DNA from 3 places in the Paenibacillus sp. GYB006 genome. Region 3 is predicted to be linked to each of the others. Evidence: a T-box and tRNA genes for the amino acid it is inferred to sense, from the RefSeq annotation. Region 3 holds a T-box; the other regions hold tRNA genes.
What was found. The T-box of region 3 lies ahead of leuS (leucine--tRNA ligase). A T-box ahead of a tRNA ligase gene usually reads a tRNA of that ligase, here a tRNA-Leu.
Positions count from the first base shown of each region.

Region 1 (2,277 bases), on a different contig from region 3:
AATTATTACAGTCGCAGAACGAAATTGATCGTAGGAATCTTCGAGTGTAAGCGGGTTTGCTTCAGACAATGGCCGTCTCTCCCTATTAAATATTTCGTTCTTAAAAAATGAATAAAGAAGGATTTGTCTTCTTTGTATTTCTATAAAAGTATAGTTATATTATATACGTTGTTACGTCATCTAACAATGATGAATAACTTACATACGTCTTTCTTTTCCGACAATATCGTCGATAGATGATGAAAAACACGCCGAAATGGATAATCGGCGTGTTTTAAGGGGAGGAAGAGGGTGTTTAATACGAGGAGAGTTTTGATGGAGTTCTGGATGCCTTAGTGCCTTCTTCAGGAAAAGGAAAGTTAGGAAGAAAGGGTTGGATGGTGAAACGGGAGGGGTGAAATACAGAGGTGTCAGACAGATCTATTTTGTTCCATTCCTGATCTAAATGTTCTCCTAATGTTCTATATAGTTGTTCAAGTTCGTTTGGTTTCAAAGAAAGGAGTTGTCTTGCGTGAAGGAAGCACACGTTCTTGGCAGCGTGGAGATAGCTAGATACGGCGTTTAAGAGGGGGACGCCAATCTCGTAATTAATCCAAGCATGTACGACAGGCAAAGAGATGACAGTGCCGTACTGTTCGGCGGCTGTTTCAAGTGGAGAAAAGTCCATCCATGGATGCAATGCTTTGGCTAACTTGATAAGTCGTTTTCCCGATGCTCTTGGTGAATTCCGCTGTTCTGCAGGAGAGTGTTGAACATGAAGCGTCTTATCGATAAGTGCTATTCTCCGGTAATCTTGCTTAGCAGCAGCGCTGTATGTTCCTTTGATGGCCAGACCTTCGATTCTGATGAGATTAGGGTAAAGTTCGTGACGCATAAACGTATCCAGATCCTGCGTAGTACAGACCATTCCTCTCTCAATCTTTGACTTAAGTCCGAAAGAGTGAGAAAACCCTCCTACCTGAAGTGAGGAATCAAGCAATTTTACATAATCGAGCAGCTTATTTCCTCGGTTCATTCCGTTCGCCTCCCTGAATTATGGTGATGATGGAATTTATAAAAAGCGGAGATTGATTATTATGTTATATCAATGTTATGTTTGTGAAATTTCCGTTCTATTTGATACCTATTCTTACATATAAAAACTGGTAAAGTCAACATAAATCTCTATATTTATAATTATACGTTATGTAAATTAACGTCAACTTAACGTAAAATGAGTGTTTGATTCCTTGTTTTATGTTTTTGTCATGTAAAAAAAAGGAAATTAAATTTTTTTTGGTTTTTGTCTTTACATGATATAGGTTTATGTGTATAATATATTTTGTTGGCACGAAAACGTTGCTGATGAACAAGATACGCGGTCGTGGTGGAATGGCAGACACGCTACCTTGAGGGGGTAGTGGGTGTATACCCGTGGAGGTTCGAGTCCTCTCGACCGCATCAGACAGAAAGAGACCTGAAGTTATAACTTCAAGGTCTCTTTTTTTTGTGCTCTTATCCCTTAACGTGATAAGAGCTTTGTGATATCAGCTTCAATTTTGTCCGGGGTCGTCTGCGGACTGTATCTTTTTACAATGTGTCCTTCTTGATCCACAAGAAATTTAGTGAAGTTCCATTTGATCGCTTTCGATCCTAGAATACCAGGTGCCGTGGTCGTTAGATATTTGAAGAGGGGATGAGCATCTTCTCCGTTCACATTTACTTTCTCAAACATAGGGAAACTGACACCGTAATTCATCTGGCAAAATTCAGCGATATCATCACTTGTCCCTGGTTCTTGACTCGCGAATTGATTACTTGGAAAACCGAGTACTTCAAAAGACTGCTGATTAAATTTATCATAGAGTTCTTGTAATCCTTTGAACTGCGGTGATAATCCGCATTTGCTGGCGGTATTAACGATAAGCATAACCTTACCTTTATAAGCTGACATATGAAGTTCCTGCCCTTTCAGGGTATTAACATTGAAATCATAAATGGACATAGATTGACCCACCGCCTCGTCTTTTTCTTCTTATTATAAGAGAATAGATAAGGGGTTTACAATATTTTCTACAATTAAATTTTAAACAATTAATAAAGGGGGTTGAACAATGTGAGGCAAGTATATATCTTGTCTTCTTAAGGTTTAAACAAAATATATGTAATACTGAGATACAAAGAGATTAGAGGATATGGAAGCCTTATTGTTTCGTTTTTTGGGTGAATTTAGGGGGATATGGCGTAATATTGACTGAAGTGAGCTCTAGAATACCTTTACACCGTTCTGCTTCGGGT
Region 1 is NZ_JARBDA010000001.1:175,384-177,660, forward strand. It holds gene PV403_RS00825 (hypothetical protein) at 1-69, opposite strand, end outside; gene PV403_RS00830 (urease accessory protein UreF) at 296-1,015, opposite strand; tRNA gene PV403_RS00835 (tRNA-Leu) at 1,358-1,440, shown strand; gene PV403_RS00840 (glutathione peroxidase) at 1,502-1,984, opposite strand.
Region 1: it encodes a tRNA-Leu, which carries the amino acid that the T-box ahead of leuS (leucine--tRNA ligase) is inferred to sense. The anticodon was not compared.

Region 2 (2,277 bases), on a different contig from region 3:
TCTAAAGTTATAACCAGCTATAGTTTATAGGAGTTATACTATAACTGATCGATCATGGTATCTTTCAATTATGAACTTATGGATTACCAATTAAAGGAGATCGATGATATGAGCCAAATTACTAAAGCAGGTACAGTGAGGAGTGTTACTCCCTATCGTTATGATGTGGTTGGAAGCTTCTTACGCCCAGAAGCGTTAAAACAAGCCAGAGCTAAATTTCAGGCAGGGGAAATTTCTGAGGCAGAATTAACAAAAGTGGAAGATCAGGAGATTATTCGTCTCGTTGAAAAGCAAAAAGAAGTGGGCCTAAAGGCTGTTACCGACGGAGAATTCCGTCGTTCTTGGTGGCATCTCGATTTTATGTGGGGACTCGATGGAGTAGAGAAAGCAAGTGATGTCAAAGGCTACCCATTCCAAGGGGAAACCACAAGAGGAGAAACAGCACGCCTTGTGGGTAAAATCGGATTTTCTTCTTCTCATCCATTTGTTGCACATTATCAATTTTTGAAAGAAGCAGCAGGCGATGATGTGGTAGCTCGTCAAACGATTCCTGCACCGGCACAGTTCCTCTCTGAGCTTTATCGTCCAGAGAATAAAGCTGCTATAGATAAGTTCTACAGCAGTGAAGAAGAACTTGTAAAAGACATTGCTAAAGCTTATCATGATGCCATTCTTGCCTTTTATGAAGCAGGTTGCCGCAGTATTCAGCTTGATGACTGCACATGGGGAATGCTGTGTGATAAAAACTATCTGGAAGCAAAACAGCAAGCAGGCGTGAACGTTGCTGACACGGCTAAGCTGTATGCAAGGCTTAATGAGCTGGCGGTTTCCTCTTTGCCATCTGATCTTATCGTTACAACACATGTATGCCGTGGTAATTATCATTCCACATGGGCATCTTCAGGCGGATATGAACCGATCGCTGAAACTTTGCTTGGAATTGATAACATTTCAGGTTACTATCTTGAGTTCGACACGGACCGTGCGGGAGATTTCAAACCTCTTCGTTTCTTGAAAGAAGATCAACAGGTGGTACTTGGTCTATTCTCATCTAAGATTGGGGAGCTGGAGAGCAAGGAAGAAATTTTCAAACGTATTGAAGAAGCAACGGAGTATGTTGATATTAACCGGATTTGCCTTAGTCCTCAGTGCGGATTTGCTTCGACAGAAGAAGGAAATATTTTGACAGAAGAACAACAATGGAACAAACTTGCTTTTATTAAAGAAATCGCAGAGCAAATCTGGCAATAAGCCACATGTAATCATCCCTCTGATGCTACTCGGAAATGAGCTTTCTTAGAAAGCCATTAGCATTTCAGAGGGATTTTTTTGATTCTCACTTATACTTGCTAATCTCAAAAATTACCATTATAATACAGGAATATGATAGATTATGCGGCCGTGGCGGAATTGGCAGACGCGCACGGTTCAGGTCCGTGTGGGTTCACCCCCGTGGAGGTTCGAGTCCTCTCGGCCGCATCTTACTTAAGAAAGGTTCGTCACTTTGCTCTTGCAGCTATAGTGACGAGCCTTTTTTATTGTCCATTTTTCTTTTCGTGCGTTCTTGTTGCTGCATTCCGGTAGTCAGTCGGTGACATACCAAATTCTTTGCGGAACTGCTTGGAGAAATATAAAGCATCATTAAAACCAACAGATGAGGATACTTGGTCAATGGTCAGATTTCCTAATAGCAATTCTTGAGCTTTCTTTAGCCTGACGTTCATCAAATATTGTTTAGGCGAGTATCCCGTCTTTGCTCTGAAAGCCTTAGATAAATGCGCTCTATGGTACCCAAGTGTTGAAGCAATATGCTGAATACTGATCTGCTGAGGATATTGGAGGGAAATCCAGCGTATGGCATGCTCAACCTGGCGGTCAATCATAGTGGGGAGATCTCGCTCAGGGGACTGGATCGAGTCAGCATTAGCTAGACCAAAATGATGAAGAAGCAGTCGCATCCAGCCAGACGCCTCTAAATTTTCCATCTCCGAATAAGCAGATTGCCGAAAAGAAAGACGGATTCGTCTGAATAACTCATGAGCAGTAGACACATCTGTGGTATGCAGAACAGGTCGCTCTTTCGTTACACCTATTTTTCTTAAATAGGAGGATACGGTAACCCCTTGTATTGCCACCCAAGTATAGTGCCAAGGGTCAGAGGAGTCGGCCTGATAACGAAATAAAATACCCGGGAAGATAAAAAAAGTATCCCCTTTTTTGCAAGGGTAGGATACTCCATTACACTCAAAGATACCTTTTCCATCAAGGACGGTATGT
Region 2 is NZ_JARBDA010000001.1:705,357-707,633, forward strand. It holds gene PV403_RS03400 (LysR family transcriptional regulator) at 1-5, shown strand, start outside; gene PV403_RS03405 (5-methyltetrahydropteroyltriglutamate--homocysteine S-methyltransferase) at 109-1,251, shown strand; tRNA gene PV403_RS03410 (tRNA-Leu) at 1,396-1,479, shown strand; gene PV403_RS03415 (AraC family transcriptional regulator) at 1,536-2,277, opposite strand, start outside.
Region 2: it encodes a tRNA-Leu, which carries the amino acid that the T-box ahead of leuS (leucine--tRNA ligase) is inferred to sense. The anticodon was not compared.

Region 3 (2,277 bases):
TCATTTGTCGAGTGCTCTTCTATTTATTCCTTATGGTGTTTCCGTGGATGAATTCCAGCATTATGTCTACAGTAATCCAGATGCAACTCCGGCAGAGCGTAAACAAGCTTGGCGTGAGATTGAGCGTAAATATCTGCCGCATCGTAATTACGAGAGCAACCTCTATTTCGATCAAGGTGGTTTCTGGCAAAAACAAGCTCACATTTACCAATCTCCATTCTATTATATCGATTACACACTGGCTCAAATCTGTGCATTCCAGTTCTGGAAGCAGTCCAGAGAGGATTATCAAGCAGCTTGGACGAATTATTTGCACTTGTGCAAATTAGGAGGAAGTTTATCCTTTACCAAACTGGTGGAAGAGGCAGGTCTTATTTCTCCGTTTAAAGACGGGTGTGTAACTTCTGTAATTACGAGTATTGAAGAATATCTTAATTCTATAGATGACAAAGCCCTATAAATTGAGAGGATCAGCAGGATCTCTTTCTACTGGCTATTTTCTTCTTAAAAACAAAAGGTATGACAGGAGTTTACAGCGTTATTTGACTTTATCTGTTACAGTCTTGTATAATGATTGCGATTAAACTTAAAATGTTTTCGATGAAGAGGAATAGTAATAGAACCTATGCATAACAGAGAGCCAGCGGGTGGTGCAAGCTGGTTGCCATGGTTGTATGAACTCGCCTTGGAGATATGAGGTCAGGCTATATTTATAGGGTAAGCCTCATCGGTTCACCACCGTTACAGGGTGCTTAAGGGAGTGGACAGCGAAGCACGTATGTCCGCTAACTAGGGTGGTACCACGGGAATCTAACCTCTCGTCCCTAGCGATGACACGCTATGGGATGCGGAGGTTTTTTTGTTGGTCCGTGATACGTTTTGGCATGGTATGACATGCTCAAGGCGTGATCCGGTTCTAACGTTTCATATGACGAGGAGGATGGACATTGAGTCAGAAAGAACAGCCGAAGCACGGCTATCAACCGCAATCCATTGAGCCGAAATGGCAACAATATTGGGATGCTAACAAAACATTTAAAACAGGGGAAGAGGCAGATAAACCGAAGTTTTATGCCCTTGATATGTTCCCTTATCCTTCAGGAGCAGGTCTCCATGTAGGACATCCAGAAGGATATACAGCGACTGATATCGTATCTCGCTACAAAAGAATGCGCGGATATAATGTTCTTCATCCGATGGGTTGGGATGCTTTTGGACTTCCGGCAGAACAGCATGCGATTGATACAGGAGAACATCCGCGTGATATAACGGTGAAGAATGTAAATAACTTCCGCCGTCAGATTAAATCACTTGGATTTTCATATGACTGGGATCGTGAGATCAGCACGACAGATCCTGACTACTACAAGTGGACACAGTGGATCTTTATCCAGCTGTACAAACGTGGTCTTGCTTATGTATCTGAAGTTCCGGTGAACTGGTGTGAAGAGCTTGGAACGGTTCTTGCAAACGAAGAAGTAATTGATGGGAAAAGTGAACGTGGAGGCTTCCCTGTCGTACGTAAACCAATGCGTCAATGGGTACTGAAAATTACTGAATACGCAGACCGTCTTCTTGATGATCTGGATGAACTGGACTGGGCAGAGAGCATTAAAGATATGCAGCGTAACTGGATCGGACGCTCCAAAGGTGCGGAAGTGACGTTTGAGCTCGAAGGACATGAAGAACAGCTGAAAGTATTTACGACACGCCCAGACACGCTGTTCGGTGCAACTTATGCAGTTCTTGCTCCTGAACACGAACTGGTGGAGAAGATCACGAAACCGGAGCAACAGGCTGCGGTGAAAGCATATCAAGATCAAGCGGCACGTAAGAGTGACCTTGAGCGTACGGATCTTGCGAAAGAAAAAACAGGTGTATTTACTGGCGCGTATGCGATCAATCCAATCAGCGGTGCAAAAGTGCCGGTATGGATTGCGGATTATGTCCTTGCTGGTTACGGAACAGGTGCGATTATGGCAGTGCCTGCACATGATTCTCGTGACTGGGAATTTGCAAAACAATTTGGTCTTGAAATCATTGAAGTGGTATCGGGCGGAGATGTGGAAAAAGAAGCCTACACGGGTGATGGCCCACACGTAAATTCCGGTATGCTGGATGGTCTTGAGAATGAAGAAGCTATTGCCAAAGCAATCGCATGGCTTGAGGAGAATGGAAAAGGCGAAGGAAAAGTAACGTATAGACTTCGTGACTGGCTCTTCAGCCGTCAGCGTTATTGGGGTGAACCTATTCCAATTCTGCATCTGGAAGACGGTA
Region 3 is NZ_JARBDA010000005.1:177,874-180,150, reverse strand. It holds gene PV403_RS14225 (M3 family oligoendopeptidase) at 1-460, shown strand, start outside; T-box leader at 592-829, shown strand; gene leuS (leucine--tRNA ligase) at 948-2,277, shown strand, end outside.